DNA from 4 places in the Pseudomonas sp. NPDC085632 genome. Region 4 is predicted to be linked to each of the others. Evidence: predicted binding sites of a transcription regulator. Region 4 holds the regulator's gene; each other region holds the start of a gene.

Evidence for each region. The regulator FliA, encoded in region 4, starts transcription of late flagellar genes. The targets are predictions, from matches to a motif close to CTAAAGTTTNNNNNNNNNNNGCCGNTAA.
Region 1: a site for FliA is predicted at 3,087-3,114, ahead of ACIF4X_RS01415 (methyl-accepting chemotaxis protein). Genes of this name have one in related genera too.
Region 2: a site for FliA is predicted at 2,184-2,211, ahead of ACIF4X_RS03425 (methyl-accepting chemotaxis protein). Genes of this name have one in related genera too.
Region 3: a site for FliA is predicted at 2,735-2,762, ahead of ACIF4X_RS24820 (methyl-accepting chemotaxis protein). Genes of this name have one in related genera too.

What each region holds. Positions count from the first base shown of each region.
Region 1 is NZ_JBITSX010000001.1:329,849-334,212, reverse strand. Features, by position in the region: gene ACIF4X_RS01425 (AAA family ATPase) at 1-506, opposite strand, end outside; gene pnuC (nicotinamide riboside transporter PnuC) at 503-1,066, opposite strand; gene ACIF4X_RS01415 (methyl-accepting chemotaxis protein) at 1,325-2,959, opposite strand; gene ACIF4X_RS01410 (undecaprenyl-diphosphate phosphatase) at 3,265-4,095, shown strand; gene ACIF4X_RS01405 (DUF1294 domain-containing protein) at 4,092-4,364, shown strand, end outside.
Region 2 is NZ_JBITSX010000002.1:365,752-370,115, reverse strand. Features, by position in the region: gene ACIF4X_RS03440 (TonB-dependent siderophore receptor) at 1-432, opposite strand, end outside; gene ACIF4X_RS03435 (FecR domain-containing protein) at 521-1,522, opposite strand; gene ACIF4X_RS03430 (sigma-70 family RNA polymerase sigma factor) at 1,522-2,022, opposite strand; gene ACIF4X_RS03425 (methyl-accepting chemotaxis protein) at 2,327-4,207, shown strand; gene ACIF4X_RS03420 (SRPBCC family protein) at 4,355-4,364, opposite strand, start outside.
Region 3 is NZ_JBITSX010000053.1:13,467-17,830, reverse strand. Features, by position in the region: gene ACIF4X_RS24835 (putative bifunctional diguanylate cyclase/phosphodiesterase) at 1-141, shown strand, start outside; gene ACIF4X_RS24830 (NorM family multidrug efflux MATE transporter) at 212-1,606, opposite strand; gene ACIF4X_RS24825 (LysR substrate-binding domain-containing protein) at 1,764-2,684, shown strand; gene ACIF4X_RS24820 (methyl-accepting chemotaxis protein) at 2,869-4,364, shown strand, end outside.
Region 4 is NZ_JBITSX010000029.1:49,268-53,631, forward strand. Features, by position in the region: gene ACIF4X_RS18525 (chemotaxis protein CheA) at 1-730, opposite strand, end outside; gene ACIF4X_RS18530 (protein phosphatase CheZ) at 785-1,573, opposite strand; gene ACIF4X_RS18535 (chemotaxis response regulator CheY) at 1,592-1,963, opposite strand; gene fliA (RNA polymerase sigma factor FliA) at 2,130-2,870, opposite strand; gene fleN (flagellar synthesis regulator FleN) at 2,867-3,697, opposite strand; gene flhF (flagellar biosynthesis protein FlhF) at 3,814-4,364, opposite strand, start outside.

The DNA.
Region 1 (4,364 bases), on a different contig from region 4:
TCGACGGCGGCAAATGCCTGAGTCTGGCGTTCGCCCCAATTGCCCTGAATGATCTGAAAACGCTGGTGATGGTTTTCCAGCCAGTTTCGCGTGGACTGGTAAAACGCCATTCGCTCGTGCAGATCCGGTTGGCAGCGCTGACCGTCATCGGTCCAGTCGATCTGCTCAGGCGAGAGTAAAAGATGCAGGTCGTAATGCCGCCCCAACAACTCCGATTCAAGCCATTCCGGACATTCGCCGAACAGCGTCTGGCTCCACAACATATTGCTCAACAAATGGGTGTCGAGAATCAGCAGCGACGGCTGTTGTGCCCGAGCCAGGTCTTCCCGATGCAGTTGGCCGCGAGCGATTTCAGGGATGTCAGCCAGACAGGTATCCCGGGGGTTGAGCTCGATAAACCGGCGCACGTACTCATCCACGCGCAAGCCGCCAAAGCGTTGTTGCAGTCCCGCCGCCAGCCAGCTCTTGCCGGTGGATTCGGGCCCGGTCAGCACCACGACCTTCATGTGCGCAACGCCGGGTCAGCGCGCCACTCGCGAAAGCCTTGAATCGCCAGCAAGGTGAACAGACCGTACAGCGCAGCGGTGAGGTACAACCCCTTATAGATGAACAAGCCGACAAAGATCACGTCGAGCACGAACCACAGCGCCCAGCATTGCAGGCGTTTCTGCGCCATCCACAGTTGCGCGACCAGACTGAAACCGGTCAGCGCGGCATCCAGCCACGGTTGCGCGGCGTCGGTCCAGTGGGCCATGGCTGCACCGAGCAGCAAGCTGCCGATAGCGCCGATGCCCAGGCCGATCAGGATCGAGCGTTGATCGAGGCGGGTGACCTCGCGGCCATCATGCATCGTCCCGGCACGGGTCCATTGCCACCAGCCATAGATTTGCAGCGCGGCGTAGATCACTTGCAGCAACATGTCCGAGTACAGCTTCACTTCAAAGAAGATCCAGCTGTACAGCAACACCATGACCAGCCCGATCGGCCAGCACCACGGATTCTGTTTGACCGTCAGCCAGACGGCGATCACACCGAGGGCGGCGGCAAACAGTTCAAGCCCGGACATGTAGATTCCTTGGGGGAAATTGAGGAGGGGGCGGATTGTACTGCATTGGGCTAGGTACTGATGACCGCTGTAGATCAAAAGCCCCTCACCCTAACCCTCTCCCAGAGGGAGAGGGGACTGATTGGGGGATGCTTTGGAGCTTGAATCCATAATCGACTCGATTTTTCAGGTCGACGTATAGCTTGAGACACCTCGGTCGGCCCCCTCTCCCTCCGGGAGAGGGCTGGGGTGAGGGGTGGGCTCACCAGAGTTACATGGTCAGACGCGGAACTGGCGCAGGAGGCTGTTGAGTTGTTCGCTCAATTGGCCGAGCCGTACGCTGGCTGCGCTGGATTGCTCGGCCGCGATCGCCGTGCTGTGCGAGAGCCCCGCCGCCTGGGTGACGTTCTGATTGATGTCTTCGACGACATGCGCCTGTTGCAGCGTGGCGCTGGCAATCGACGCGTTGAGACCATTGAGATTGCGCAGCGCCTGGCCGATGGCGTTCAGGCTGGCACCGGCCAGCCCGGCTTGCTCGATGGTCAGTTGCGATGCCTTGCTGCTGTCGCCGATCACCTTCACGGCGGCTTCGGAATGGTTCTGCAGGCGTTCGATCATCGACTGGATTTCCGCCGTCGACTTCTGCGTGCGCTGCGCCAGCAGGCGTACTTCATCCGCCACCACGGCAAACCCGCGACCTTGCTCACCGGCCCGCGCCGCTTCGATCGCGGCGTTGAGCGCGAGCAGGTTGGTTTGCTCGGCAATCGAGCGAATCACCTCCAGCACACTGCCGATCTGTGTGCTTTCGGCGGCGAGCGTGCGAATCACTTCAACCGCTTGATCGATGGTGCCGGACAGCTTGTCGATCTGCTGCAGGCTGCCGTCAATGTTGATCTGGCCCTGTTGCGCCTGCGCTTCGGCATCGCGCATTTCGGCGGCGGCGTGCTCCGCGTTCTTCGCCACATCCTGCACGCCGTAAGTCACTTCGTTGATCGCCGTGGCCACCAGTTCCATCTGCTGCGACTGCTGCTGGCTGCGCTGCTGGGCCTGCGAAGCGTCGTTACCCAGTTCGCTGGACGACTGGCCCAAGGCGCTCGCCGATACCTGGAGGTCACCGATCACCCGACGCAGCTTGGCGGTAAAGGCATTGAAGTGATGCGCCAGTTCAGTCACTTCATCTTTGCCGTGGGTATCGAGGCTGCGGGTCAGGTCGCTTTCACCGCTGGCGATGTTGGCCATCGCGTTCACGGTTTCCTGCAATGGACGGACGATGCTGCGCGCGATCAGGATCACCAGCAGCGCCATGATCACGGCAATCGCCAGACCGATGACCGTAGCCTTGATCACTTGGCCCTGGAATTCCGCCTGCACATCGTCGACGTAAACCCCGGAGCCGAGCACCCAGCCCCACGGTTCGAACAGTTTGACGTAGGAGGTCTTGGCCACCGGCTCGCTGGCGCCCGGTTTCGGCCACCGGTAGTCGACCATGCCGGCACCTTTGGCCTTGGCGATGGCGACCATTTCGTTGAACACCGCAAAACCGTCCGGATCGCGGATCGCCGAGAGGTTCTGGCCTTCGAGTTTCGGGTTGGTCGGGTGCATGACCATCACGGGGGTGAGGTCGTTGATCCAGAAGTAATCGCTCTGGTCGTAACGCAAGCCGCGAATCGCCGTCAACGCCTGTTTCTGCGCGGCGTCCTTGCTCAGGGTGCCGGCGGTTTCGAGGTCGTGGTAATAGGTCAGCAAGCCGCTGGCTGTCTGTACCACGTGCTGGGTTTTCTGGGCTTTGGCGTGATAGAGATCGTCGTGGATCTGCTTGAGCATCAACATGCCCAAGGTCAGCAACATGACCACCGCCACAATCAAGATGAGCCACAAGCGTCGGCTGATCGACACACTGCGCAAGCTGTTCATAACGCTGTCACTCCGGATTCTTTTTCTTGTAATAAACGACCGCCAGCATCCAACCACGATTTTGTGAGCGGGCATACGCGACCCAAGTCGTATAACGCGGCAGCGCTATTAAGGCTTGTCTGTTAGGATTTCGGCCCCGCGCGTGAAAACCTGAATCCAAATTGATATTTCACGGAATTTTGACCGTTTCGTGTGGATCCTGTGCGTGCGGAATCGGTACAGCCATAAACAGCTACGCTGATCGCAGTGAACGCTAGAAAAATACTATCGGGGCATGCCGGCGCGCATCGCTCTTTGGGGGATTGATGGATCTTTGGACGGCCTTGCAGGCACTGATACTAGGAGTTGTAGAAGGGCTGACGGAGTTTTTGCCCATTTCCAGTACCGGACACCAGATCATTGTTGCCGACTTGCTGAATTTCGGCGGCGAACGGGCCATGGCGTTCAATATCATCATCCAGCTCGGCGCGATCCTCGCGGTGGTCTGGGAGTTTCGGCGCAAGATTCTCGACGTGGTCATCGGTTTGCCGACCCAGCCGAGCGCCCGGCGTTTTACCGCCAACCTGCTGATCGCTTTTTTGCCGGCGGTGGTGTTGGGGGTGATTTTTGCCGACCTGATTCACCAGTACCTGTTTAACCCGATTACCGTCGCGACCGCGCTGGTCGTGGGCGGCATCATCATGTTGTGGGCAGAAAAGCGTCAGCATGAAGTGCATGCGGAAACGGTCGATGAGATCACCTGGAGAGACGCCCTTAAGGTTGGCTTTGCGCAATGTCTGGCGATGATTCCCGGCACCTCGCGTTCCGGCTCGACGATCATTGGCGGTTTGCTGTTCGGCCTGTCGCGCAAGACCGCCACCGAGTTCTCGTTCTTCCTCGCGATGCCGACCATGGTCGGTGCGGCGGTCTACTCGGGCTACAAGTACCGTCACCTGTTTGTGCCGGCGGACTTCCCGGTGTTCGCCATCGGTTTTGTCACGGCGTTCATCTTCGCCATGATCGCCGTGCGCGGCTTGCTCAAGTTCATCGCCAGCCACAGCTATGCGGCGTTCGCCTGGTATCGGATCGTGTTTGGTCTGGTCATTCTGGCGACGTGGCAGTTTGGCTGGATCGATTGGGCGGCGGCCAAGCCATGAGTGATTCCCGCGCACGCCGCCCTGAAGGGCGACCTTCAGGTGGCAACAACCTCCAGCATCTGAAGCTGAAACTGCTGGTTCTGTTGGTCGTCTGTGCGCTGCCGTTGTTCGGCTCAGTGTCGATGTGGCTGCGCGGGATATCGTGGGTGCCGTTGGCGGCTTACGGGATCATCAGCGTGCTGGCGTTCTTCATGTACTGGGCTGACAAGCGCAAGGCCCGCGCTGATGCCTGGCGCACGCCAGAGAACATCCTGCATGCTGTGGAACTG
Region 2 (4,364 bases), on a different contig from region 4:
GGCGAAACCTTTGATATCGGTGGTTGGCAGGGCCAGTGCTTCGGATTCAGCGAGCGGACGCAGGATGTAGCTGCTGCCATCCTGGCTGACCGCTTCCAGAGCAGCGCCGCCGAGCAAATGGCTCAGCGCCTGATCAGTCGAATAATCGCCCTGCACACCCGGCGATTGTCGGCCTTGAGTCTGCTGCGGGGTCATCGACAGCGTGATGCCAGCCTGACGGGCAAACTGATTCAGCGCCTCACCCAGCGGGCCCGCTGCAATGTTGTAGCGATGGCTGACTTCACGGGTCGCCGGATTATCCGCCATGCTCAAACCGGGCATCACACCAACGCCCAGCACCGTGGAAAAAAGCGCTGCCCGAACGGCGTGGCGCAACAGGCCTGATTCGGCAGTTAAATTCAGAGTGTTCTTACAGGTGGCGCGGACAGTCATTGTAGGTTTCCGTAGGAAGTCGCAAACGCTTGAGTTGAAGTGCTTACTGACTAAGCCGGACCTGCTGCGAAAACCCGCCAAAATAATTTCAGGCGACGCGCTCCAGCGTCACCCACCAGCGCGTGCGATAGCGCAATTGCACCGGCAACGTCTGCGGCAGAATCGCCAACAGCTTGTCGGTGTCTTCCAGGCGGAATACGCCGGACAAGCGCAGATCTGCCACCTCCGACGCGCAGTTCAGAAAGCCCTGACGATAACGCCCGACTTCAGCGATAAAGTCACCCAGACGCATGTTGCGCGTAACGATCAAGCCGTCGACCCAGGCGCCGGCATCCATAGCCAGCGGCGGTGCAAGGCGAACCCGATGGTGATCGATCAGATAACTTTGCCCGGCCAATGCTTCCACCAAAGTGCGCCCGGAGCGGATTGCAACCTGACCATGGGTGACGCTGAGCCGCGTGCAATCAGGCTCCTGACGCAGGCTGAATCGGGCATTGAGAGGTTCATAAGTCCCGTGACGGTTTTGTACACGCAGCGGCCGATCAGTCGGCGCGCCCTCGTCGGAGCCACCGCACGTAACAATGATTTCACCGCGCGTCAGTTTGATCAGCCGCTGCTGTGCGGTGTAATCCAGATCCACTGCACTCGCGGTGTTCAGTTCGATCCGCGTGCCATCCGGCAACTGAAAGCCGCGCCGCTCGCCCGTCGCCGTAGCGTAATCGGCGCTCCATTGCTGCCACGCGGCCGTGTCTTTGGCCAGCCATGCGGCGGAGCCCATCAGCAATGCGCCAGACAACAGCTTCAAGGCCTGTCGCCGGCCAAGACCCTGGGCACTGTTTTCCAGGGTGTTGAACGCCACTTGCGCACCGGGCACCGCACGCAGGTTATTGCTCAACTCGGCTTGCAGCGACTGCACCCGTTGCCAGGCCAGTTCGTGCTCATGGTGTTCGGCACGCCATTGTTCGCACTGACGATTCAAACGCGGGTTGTCATGGTTGTTGCGCAAACGCAGCAGCCAATGGATGGCTTGTTTGACCACGTGCTGCCGGGGTTCGGCGCGGCGACCGAGTGCGACGTTATCCACAGGCATCAGCTTTCGTACCTCAGCACGTAGCAGTGATACAGCGCATCGGCGACGTAACGCTCAACCGAACGCAAGGAAAGCCCCATCTGTTCGGCGATCTGCTTATGGGTCAAACCTTCGCAGTGCGCCAGCAGAAAGGCCTGACGCACTTTCGGCTTCAGTCCTTCAAGCATCCGCGCAATGCTCTCCAGCAGTTCGATCACCAGCGCGCGGGCTTCGGCGCTCGGCGTTTCGGCTTCGGGCAAATGGGCGATGGTTTCCAGATAGGCCCGTTCGATTTCTTTGCGGCGCCAATGGTCGATCACCAGGCCGCGCGCAATCGTGCGCAGGAAGGCGCGAGGCGCCTTGAGTTCGAAGCGTTCGGTGCGCTGCAGCAGGCGCAGGAAAGTGTCCTGCGCCAGGTCTGCCGCATCCGCCGCGTTGCCCAGCCGCGCGCGCAGCCAGGCGTTGAGCCAGCCGTGATGACTACTGTAAAGCGCCTGTACTGAAAACTCAGGTGAGGACATCAACGCCAACGTCACAAATGATAATTACTCGCATTGTCATCAAGGGTTACAGAATTTGCAACTGCCTCTCGAACATCGGCCCTGAAAAACGTCACGGCGATCGTTCTGGCACGCCGTTCGGCGGGAATCCGGCAGAAATGCCATCCATTTCCCGCGCAACCCTAAGATTTCTCCGACACGTGCCGACAGACTGGTGAGACATGCGTGCACCAAAGTAGAGCGGCCAGAAGAACGCTGCCTGCGCTGTACATGGAATGTTGCATCCGGAACGCATCCCCACTTTTGGCATAAGAAGTCCCATGAAATGAATCTCAAGTTCAGCCATAAAATCCTGTTGGCCGCCTCGGGCGTCGTGGTCCTGGCGTTCGCGCTGTTCACCCTCTACAACGACTATCTGCAGCGAAACACCATTCGCCAGAACCTTCAGTCCTCCGTGCAGCAGGCCGGTGATCTGACCGCCAGCAGCGTGCAGAACTGGATGAGCGGGCGGATTCTGGTGCTGGAAAACCTTGCGCAGAACGTTGCTCATCAAGGCAAGGACGCGGATTTCCCGGGTCTGGTCGATCAACCAGCGTTCACCTCGAACTTCCAGTTCACCTACGTCGGTCAGGCCAACGGTGTGTTCACCCAGCGCCCTGACGCGAAGATGCCGGACGGCTACGACCCACGTCAGCGCCCTTGGTACAAGCAAGCCGTTGCGGCGGACAAAACCATGCTGACGCCGCCGTACATGGCAGCGGTTGGCGGGTTGGTGGTGACCATCGCCATGCCGGTGAAAAAGAACGGCGAACTGCTCGGCGTCGTCGGGGGTGACCTGAGCCTGGAAACCCTGGTGAAGATCATCAACTCGGTGGACTTCGGTGGTCTCGGCCACGCGTTCCTGGTCAGCGCCGACGGTCAGGTGATCGTCAGCCCGGACAAAGATCAGGTCATGAAAAACCTGAAAGACATCTACCCGAACACCAGCGTACGCATCGAGAAGGGCAACCAGAACGTCGTGCTCAATGGCCAGGAACGTATTCTGTCGTTCACCCCGGTGAGCGATCTGCCGAATGCGCAGTGGTACATCGGTCTGTCGATCGATCGCGATAAAGCCTACGCTGCACTCAGCCAATTCCGCACCTCGGCGCTGATCGCGATGTTTGTTGCTGTGGCTGCGATTGCGCTGCTGCTGAGCCTGTTGATCAACGTCCTGATGCGTCCGCTGACCACCATGGGTCGTGCGATGCAGGACATTGCTCAGGGCGAAGGCGATCTGACTCGTCGTCTGGTGGTCGAGAGCAAAGACGAATTCGGTGAATTGGGCAGCGCATTCAACCAGTTCGTTGAACGGATTCACGCGTCGATTTCCGAAGTGTCCTCGGCAACCCGCCACGTGCATGATTTGTCGCAACGGGTGATGGCTTCGTCCAACGCCTCGATCGTCGGCTCTGACGAGCAAAGTGCGCGCACTAACAGCGTCGCTGCGGCGATCAACGAGCTGGGTGCCGCCACGCAGGAAATTGCGCGCAACGCCGCCGATGCTTCGCAGCATGCCAGCGGCGCCAGCGAACAGGCCGATGACGGTCGTCAGGTGGTCGAGCAGACGATTCAAGCGATGACCGAACTGTCGCAGAAGATCAGCCTGTCGTGCACGCAGATCGAAACCCTGAACGCCAGCACCGACAACATCGGCCACATCCTCGATGTGATCAAAGGCATCTCGCAACAGACCAACCTGCTGGCACTCAACGCCGCGATCGAAGCAGCCCGTGCCGGTGAAGCCGGGCGTGGTTTTGCCGTGGTGGCGGACGAGGTGCGGAACCTTGCCCATCGCACCCAGGAGTCGGCGGAAGAGATCCACAAGATGATCACTTCGTTGCAGGTCGGTTCGCGTGAAGCGGTGACCACCATGAACGCCAGTCAGGCTTCCAGCGAGCAAAGCGTTGAAGTGGCCAACCAGGCAGGCTTGCGTCTGGTCAGCGTGACCCAGCGTATCGGCGAAATCGACGGTATGAACCAGTCGGTGGCAGCGGCCACTGAGGAGCAGACCGCCGTGGTGGAAACCCTCAATGTCGACGTTAACCAGATCAACCTGCTGAACCAGCAGAGCGTGGCCAACCTCAACGAAACGTTGAAGGATTGTGATGCGTTGTCGCAACAGGCAAATCGCCTGAAGCAGTTGGTCGACAGCTTCAAGATCTGACCACAAGTCAGACCGCGTTATCGTTCAATCGCGGGTAAGCCGCTCCCACAGGGTCCATGTCGTTCACAAGTTTGGTGAACAACACAACACCTGTGGGAGCTGGCTTGCCAGCGATAGCGGTGGTGCATTCACCGCAAACCTTCAGCCTTAAACAAAC
Region 3 (4,364 bases), on a different contig from region 4:
CCGGAGCAACTGGAACTGCTGCGCGGGTTTGGCTGCGATCAGGTGCAGGGTTACCTGATCAGCCGGCCGTTGCCGTTGGCGGAACTGGTTGAATACCTGACGTTTGGCTCAAGCCAACAGGTTTCTGTGGAGGCCGTTTAAAAGATCGCAGCCTGCGGCAGCTCCTACACCGATCCCTGTAGGAGCTGCCGAAGGCTGCGATCTTTTGTCCTTAATCCGCGCCAACGACCTCAAAGCGTGATGTAGCAGGGGCCAACCGAATCATCCGCTTCATTTTCCACTCAAACGCCAGCGTCAAACTCACCGCCGCACACGCCAGCCCCAGCGCCAAGCCCCACCAGACGCCCGTCGGCCCCCAATTGAGGTGGAACGCCATCCACCACGCCGCTGGCGCACCGATCAACCAATAGCAGCCGAGCCCGACCAGAAACGTGGTTTTCGCATCCTTGAGCCCCCGAATGCAGCCCATGGCAATCGTCTGCGTGCCGTCGAACAACTCGAACCAGGCCGCCACGGCCAGCAGGCTCACTGCCAAGCGAATCACCTCGGCAAACGCCGGATCGTTGTGATCAAGGAACAGCCCGACCAACTGATTTGGCAGCAACCAGAAAACCAGTGCAAAACCCAGCATCACCACGGCGCCAAAGACGATGCCGACTCGCCCGGACATCCGCGCATCGCTCAATTGCCCGGCACCGTAATGCTGGCCGACGCGCATGGTGATCGCGTAGGACATGCCCGCCGGCACCATGAATGCGACCGAGACGATTTGCAGGGCGATCTGGTGCGCGCCCAATTGCGTGCTGCCCATGGTGCCCATGCACAGCGCCGCGAAGGCGAACAGGCCGACTTCCACCGCGTAGGTGCCGCCAATCGGCAGGCCGAGGCGCCAGAGTTCTTTCAGGTACTGCCGGTTTGGCCGCGACAAGCCTTCACGCAAGGGATAGGCGTCATAGGCCGGATGCCGGCGAATGTGCCAGGCCAGCGCCAACGCCATGCAGTTGGCCACAATTGCCGTGACCAGGCCAATGCCCGTCAGGCCCATTTTCGGCAGACCGAACATGCCGGTGATCAGCGCATAGTTGAGCAGGAAGTTGGCCACCGTGCCGGCCAGACTGATGACCATCACCGGCGTCGCCCGACCGATCGCACTGGTGAACCCGCGCAAAGCCATGAAGCTCAGGTAGCCGGGCAGGGCGAAGGGCAGGGCAACCAGGAATTGCCCGGCGGCATTGACGTTGGTTTCGGTCTGGCCGAATAGCAGCAACACTGGTTTGAGGTTCCACAGCAGCAACCCGGCGCCCAGCGCCATCAACCACGCCAGCCACAATCCGGCCTGGGTTAGCCGCGCCGCGCCGATGATGTCGCCGGCGCCCTTGCGAATCGCCACCAGCGTGCCGACCGCCGCAATCACACCGATGCAGAAAATCGACACGAACGAATAGCTCGCCGCGCCGAGACCGCCACCGGCCAGCGCTTCCGGACTCAGGCGCGCCATCATCAACGTGTCAGTCAGCACCATCAACATGTGCGCCAACTGTGAAGCGATCAACGGCCCTGCCAGCCGCAGAATGGCCCAGAGTTCGGTACGCACAGGATGCTGCATGGTCATCACCACTCGATTCAGAGGGAACAGGAGACCGTCGATTCTCGGCGCTTGGCAGGCTTTGCACAAAGGGATAAAAAGGATGGGTCGCATGATTAAAACTCATCTTGAGCAGATTTTGTCAGACTGGCTGCATCCCGCTATAGGAGCTTTCTGTATGTCTCGTCGTCTTCCTCCCTTGTATGCCCTGCGCGCATTTGAAGCGGCGGCGCGGCACAGCTCGTTTACCCGTGCGGCTGAGGAGCTGTCGATTACTCAAAGTGCGGTGAGTCGGCATATTCGGACGCTGGAAGATCATTTCGCTTGCCGATTGTTCCACCGCAGTGGACGCAACCTGCAACTGACCGAAGCGGCTCGCCTGCTGTTGCCCGGCATCCGCGAAGGCTTCACTGCTCTGGAACGAGCCTGCAATACCTTGCGTGCCGAAGACGACATTCTGCGCATGAAGGCGCCGTCGACCTTGACCATGCGCTGGCTACTGGCGCGGCTTAGTCGTTTCCGTCACTTGCAGCCGGGCAACGAAGTGCAACTGACCAGCGCCTGGATGGATGTGGACTCGGTGGACTTCAACGATGAGCCGTTCGATTGCGCAGTGCTGTTGAGTGACGGGCATTTTCCGCCGGACTGGGAGGCCAGCTTGCTCTTTCCTGAAGAGCTGATTCCGGTGGGCGCGCCGAACCTGCTGAATGATCAGCCATGGGATTTGGCTCGACTGGCTTGCACCGAATTACTCCACCCGACGCCCGACCGTCGCGATTGGCGCAGTTGGCTGGAGCATATGGGGCTGTCCGATCAGGTTTCACTCAAGGGCGGACAGGTATTCGATACGCTGGAGCTGGGCATGATCGCGGCGGCCCGCGGTTACGGCGTATCGATGGGCGATTTGTTGATGGTTGCCGAAGACGTGGCGCAAGGAAGATTGAGCCTGCCATGGCCAACCGCGGTCGCCAGCGGACTGAATTATTACCTGGTGTGGCCAAAGACCCGTCCCGGAGGTGAACGTTTGCGCCGCCTCAGCGACTTCCTGCAAGGCGAAGTCAGCGCCATGGAGCTGCCGGAGGTCGCGCGCTTGAGCTGAAACGTTCGAGCCGCCACAATGGCGGCCTTGCGCCATACCCTCGTTGCGCGCTCAAGTATTCGGTTTTACCGCCGACTATGAGCAAGTGGAACCGTCGTGCCGGTCTCCACGATCCACCCCCACTATTAGAAAATTATCCGAGTCGAGATCAAGGAGGATCCCGTGGCTCGGCCAGGAGCTGTCCATGTCTCAACCTCGCGCTCGGATCGCCTCGCAGCTGGGCCTCGCGCTCGCTGTGATACTGGCGATTGTCATCAGTGGCAGTACGGTGTTCGCCCTGCGTTCGCTGGATTCCGCCAACCTCGCCACCCGTGAAGAGCATCTGGCCAGTGAGGCGCGGCTGCTGGCCGACCAACTGAGCACCTTCCACGGCACGCTGCGTGAAAGCACCCAGCGCCTGAGCGGGTTGTTCGAAAAGCGCTTCAGCGCGGGTTTGAGCATTCACCCGAGCGAGCCAGTGACGGTGGCAGGCACCCAGACCCCGGGCCTGCATCTGGGTAGCGAAGTGTTGAACAACAACTTCAAGGAAGTCGACGAGTTCAAGCAGATGACGGCTGGCGTCGCCACGCTGTTCGTGCGCAGCGGCGAAGACTTTGTGCGGGTCAGCACCTCGCTGACCAAGCAGGACGGCACTCGCGCCATCGGCACCTTGCTCGACCACGCGCACCCGGCCTACGCGAAGTTGATGGCAGGGCAGAGCTATGTGGGTCGCGCCTTGTTGTTCGAGCGTTCCTACATGACCCAATACACCCCGGTGCGCGATGGCAGCGGCAAGGTGATTGCGGTGCTGTTCGTTGGTTTCGATTACACCGACGCGCAGAACGCCCAGTTTGATAACCTCAAGCGTTTCCGTATTGGCCAGACAGGCTCCCTGGCACTGCTGGATGAGCAGAACAAATGGCTGGTACCGCCGGCGGGCGTGCAGGCGCTGGATCAAGCGATTCCGGTGATCAGCGGTCTGGCGAAAACGCCGGGCAAAGGTCAGTTCTGGGGCGACAAGTCCGAAGATTTCTACAGCGTTGCCGTGCCGTTCGACGGTGGCCCGTGGTCGGTGGTGGCGAGCATGCCGAAAACCGAGATCCGCGCGGTGACCTGGAGCGTTGGTACGCAACTGGCCATTGGCAGCCTGTTGGCGATGTTGCTGGCGGTCGGTTCGGTGGTCTGGCTGCTGCGCAGCAAACTGGCGCCACTGAGCGATCTGGTGCGTCAGGCCGAAGCCTTGGGCGCCGGTGATCTGAGCGTGCGCCTGAACGTGTCGAGCAATGACGAAATCGGTCAGTTGTCCCGCGCGTTCAACCAGATGAGTCAGGCGCTGTCGACCATGGTCGAGCACATCCGCCGTTCTTCGGAAGAGGTCAACAGCCGTGCGCAGGCGCTGTCCGGTTTGTCCGGCGGCGCGTACGAAGGCATGGAGCAGCAGTCCGGCGAAATCACCAGCATGGCCGGTGCGGTGGAAGAGTTCAGCGCGACCTCGCTGAACATTGCCGACAACATGGGCGCGACCCAGCGTCTGGCCCAGGAAAATGCTCAGCAAACGCAGATTGGCCGCAGCTCGATGGAAGAAGCGTCGTCCTCGCTGGAGCAAATCGCTGGCGCCTTGAACAGCACCGCCACGGTGATCAACACCCTCGGTCAGCGCTCGCAGGAAATCGGCGGCATCGTCGGTGTGATCACCTCGAT
Region 4 (4,364 bases):
GGGCTTCGAATTCGTCGTCGGTGATGTCCGAGCTGTCGCCCTTGGCCGGTGCCGCAGGGGCTGCGGCCGCTGGTGCAACCGCGTCCACCGCGAACTGGCCCTTGCCGTGCAACTGATCGAGCAACGACTCGAATTCGGCATCGGTAATTTCATCGCTCGCGGCTTCAGCGGCCGTTTGCGCGGGGGCAGCAGCGGCCGGGGCTTCAGCTTCGGCCTTGACGGCGTTCAGCGAGTCCAGCAGCTGTTCAAATTCGTTATCGGTGATGTCGCCCGAGTCGCCTTCGACGACCAGATCTTCAATCATCTCGGCCACCGGCGAAGCCGGGGCTGCATCCGCCGATTGCGGTTCGGCCAGGCGCGCCAGAGCGGCCAGCAGTTCCGGGGTGGCGGCGGTGATCGGTGCGCGTTCACGGACTTCGCTGAACATGCTGTTCACCGCGTCCAGTGCTTCGAGCACCACGTCCATCAGTTCTGCATCAACGCGACGCTCACCCTTACGCAGGATGTCGAACACGTTTTCGGCGATGTGACAGCACTCCACCAGCTCGTTGAGCTGAAGGAAGCCGGCGCCCCCTTTTACAGTGTGGAAACCGCGAAAAATTGCGTTGAGCAGATCTGCGTCATCCGGTCGGCTTTCCAGCTCGACCAGTTGCTCGGACAGTTGCTCAAGAATCTCGCCGGCCTCAACCAGGAAATCCTGAAGGATCTCTTCATCGGCGCCGAAGCTCATTAATGGGGTGCTCCTACAGGTCTAAAAACCCAAAAAACCTAAAATTCCAAAACTCTAGAACCCGAGGCTGGATAACAAATCGTCCACATCGTCCTGACCGGACACAACGTCTTCTCGTTTATCGGCATGAATCTGCGGACCTTCACCCTGCGAGAGATGTTTTTGTGGATCTTTTTCTGCAAGCATCGCGGCACGGTCATGTTCGATGCCCGCAAAGCGGTCGACCTGACTGGCCATGAGCACGAGTTTGAGCAAATTGCTTTCGACTTCGGTGACCAGTTGGGTCACACGCTTGATCACCTGACCGGTCAGGTCCTGGTAATCCTGGGCCAGCAGGATGTCGTTGAGATTGCTCGACACCGCACGGTTGTCCGTGCTGCTGCGTGACAGAAAACCGTCGACCCGGCGCGCCAGCTCGCGGAACTCTTCAGCCCCGACCTCGCGACGCATGAAGCGACCCCAATCGGCGCTCAAGGTCTGGGCTTCATCAGCCAGACTGTTGACCACCGGCGTGGCGCTTTCCACCAGATCCATGGTGCGGTTGGCCGCGGCCTCTGTCAGCTTGACCACATAGCCCAGGCGTTCGGTGGCGTCGGTGATTTGCGACACTTCCTCGGCCTGCGGCATGTTCGGGTCGATCTGGAAGTTGACGATCGCACTGTGCAGTTCACGTGTGAGCTTGCCCACTTCCTGGTACAGGCCACGGTCACGGGTCTGATTGAGCTCATGGATCAGTTGCACAGCGTCGCCGAACCTGCCTTTTTCAAGGCTTTCGACCAGTTCGACGGCGTGTTTTTTCAGGGTCGACTCGAAATCGCCCTGTGAAGATTCGTTATGCTCCATAGCTCCCCCGCGCGTTCATCAGCCGATGCGTTCGAAAATCTTCTCGATTTTGTCTTTCAACGCCTGAGCCGTGAAAGGTTTGACGACGTAGCCGTTTACACCGGCCTGAGCGGCTTCAATGATCTGCTCGCGCTTGGCTTCTGCAGTCACCATCAGCACGGGCAGGTGCTTGAGTTTTTCATCGGCACGCACGTGGCGCAGCAGGTCGATACCGGTCATGCCCGGCATGTTCCAGTCCGTTACCAGAAAGTCGATGCTGCCGCTGTTGAGCACTGGAATGGCAGTCACGCCATCGTCAGCCTCGACGGTGTTGGTGAACCCAAGATCACGCAGCAGGTTCTTGATGATCCGCCGCATCGTTGAGAAGTCATCAACGATGAGGATTTTCATGTCTTTGTTCAATTCGACCTCCAAGCAGTCTTAAACGCGCCCAGCACCTGGACGCGCCACTTCAATCAATCGGCGCAGCACTCGAAGACTGTCTGGAGCACAACAGAGCAAGACCGGTGCCGTTCATCACCGCACCAGCCTCGTTCGCAGTGTCCCCACACTGCCTTCAGCGCGCTCGCCACTCCCCCAAACGCCCCCGCAAACGGGCCGCGCACTGGCTGTGTAACTGGCTGACCCGCGATTCACTGACGCCAAGGACTTCACCGATCTCCTTGAGGTTCAGCTCTTCGTCGTAGTACAGCGCCAACACCAGTCGCTCACGCTCCGGCAAATTGGCAATCGCGTCCGCCAACGCTGCCTGGAAACGTTCATCTTCCAGATCGCGTGACGGCTCAAGATGAGCACTCGCGCCATCCTCGTGCAGCCCTTCGTGTTCGCCGTCCTGCAACAGGTCGTCGAAACTGAACAGGCGACTGCCCAAGGTGTCATTCAAAATCCCGTAGTAATCGTCGAGACTCAATTGGAGTTCGGCCGCAACCTCGTGATCTTTAGCATCACGGCCGGTTTTAGCTTCAATTGAGCGAATCGCGTCGCTCACCATCCGGGTATTGCGGTGAACCGAGCGTGGCGCCCAGTCCCCTTTGCGCACTTCGTCGAGCATCGCGCCGCGGATTCGTATGCCCGCGTACGTTTCGAAACTGGCGCCTTTGCTGGCGTCGTATTTGGTCGAGACTTCGAGCAGGCCGATCATCCCGGCCTGGATCAAATCTTCAACCTGCACACTGGCCGGCAAGCGTGCCAGCAAGTGATAGGCAATGCGTTTGACCAGTGGCGCGTAACGCTCGATCAGTTCGTACTGCGCGTCACGTGCCGACTTCTTGTAGTAGTTCATACCGCTTGCGGTCATAGCACGGGCCCTGCCGTTTGCTGCACGAGGCGCTCGACGAAAAACTCAAGGTGGCCACGCGGGTTGGCGGGCAGCGGCCAGGTATCGACCTTCTGCGCGATCGCCTTGAACGCCAGCGCGCACTTGGAACGCGGGAAGGCTTCGTACACCGCACGCTGCTTCTGCACCGCTTTACGCACGCTTTCGTCGTAAGGCACGGCGCCGACGTATTGTAGGGCCACGTCAAGGAAACGATCCGTGACCTTGGTCAACTTGGCGAACAGATTGCGCCCTTCCTGCGGGCTCTGCGCCATGTTGGCGAGGACGCGGAAGCGGTTCATGCCGTAATCGCGGTTAAGCAGTTTGATCAGTGCGTAGGCATCAGTGATCGAGGTTGGCTCGTCGCAGACCACCAGCAACACTTCCTGGGCTGCGCGAACAAAACTGACTACCGAGTCACCAATACCCGCAGCGGTGTCGATCACCAGCACGTCGAGATTGTCGCCGATGTCGCTGAACGCCTGAATCAGGCCGGCGTGCTGCGCCGGGCTCAGGTGCACCATGCTCTGGGTGCCGGACGCGGCCGGCACAATGCGAATCCCGCCGGGGCCTTGCAACAGAACGTCGCGCAGCTCACAGCGGCCTTCGATGACGTCGGCCAGCGTGCGTTTGGGGGTCAGCCCCAGCAGAACGTCGACGTTCGCCAGCCCCAGATCGGCGTCCAGCAACATGACCCGACGGCCAAGCTCTGCCAGCGCCAGGGACAAGTTCACTGACACGTTAGTCTTGCCGACGCCACCTTTGCCGCCGGTCACCGCGATCACCTGTACGGGATGCATGCTGCCCATGTTATTTCTTTACCTTGTCTTGCATAGACGGAGGCCACATTACTGGCTGCGCGTTCACAACCGGAACAATGCATGGCAGACCATCGATGTAGGTACAAAAACTGTTCATGAATACCTCAGCCTACCTGCTTGGTCGGGCTGTGATAGATATCAGCGAACATGTCGGCCATGGCTTCTTCGCTGGGTTCTTCCTGCATTTGCACGCTGACGGCGCGGCTGACCAATTGATGACGGCGCGGCAGATGCAAATCATCCGGGATCCGTGGGCCATCGGTCAGGTACGCGACCGGCAATTCATGACTGATCGCCAGGCTTAACACTTCGCCAAGGCTGGCCGTTTCATCCAGTTTAGTCAGGATGCACCCGGCGAGCCCGCAACGCTTGTAACTGTGATAAGCGGCGGTTAGAACCTGTTTCTGGCTGGTGGTTGCCAAGACCAGATAATTTTTTGAGCGAATGCCACGCCCGGCCAGACTTTCGAGCTGCATGCGCAGGGCCGGATCGCTGGCTTGCAGGCCGGCAGTATCGATCAACACCACGCGTTTGCGCAGCAGTGGATCCAGCGCTTGCACCAGCGATTGGCCCGGGTCGACGTGAGTCACCGGCACATTGAGAATGCGCCCCAGCGTCTTCAGTTGTTCCTGCGCGCCGATACGGAAACTGTCCA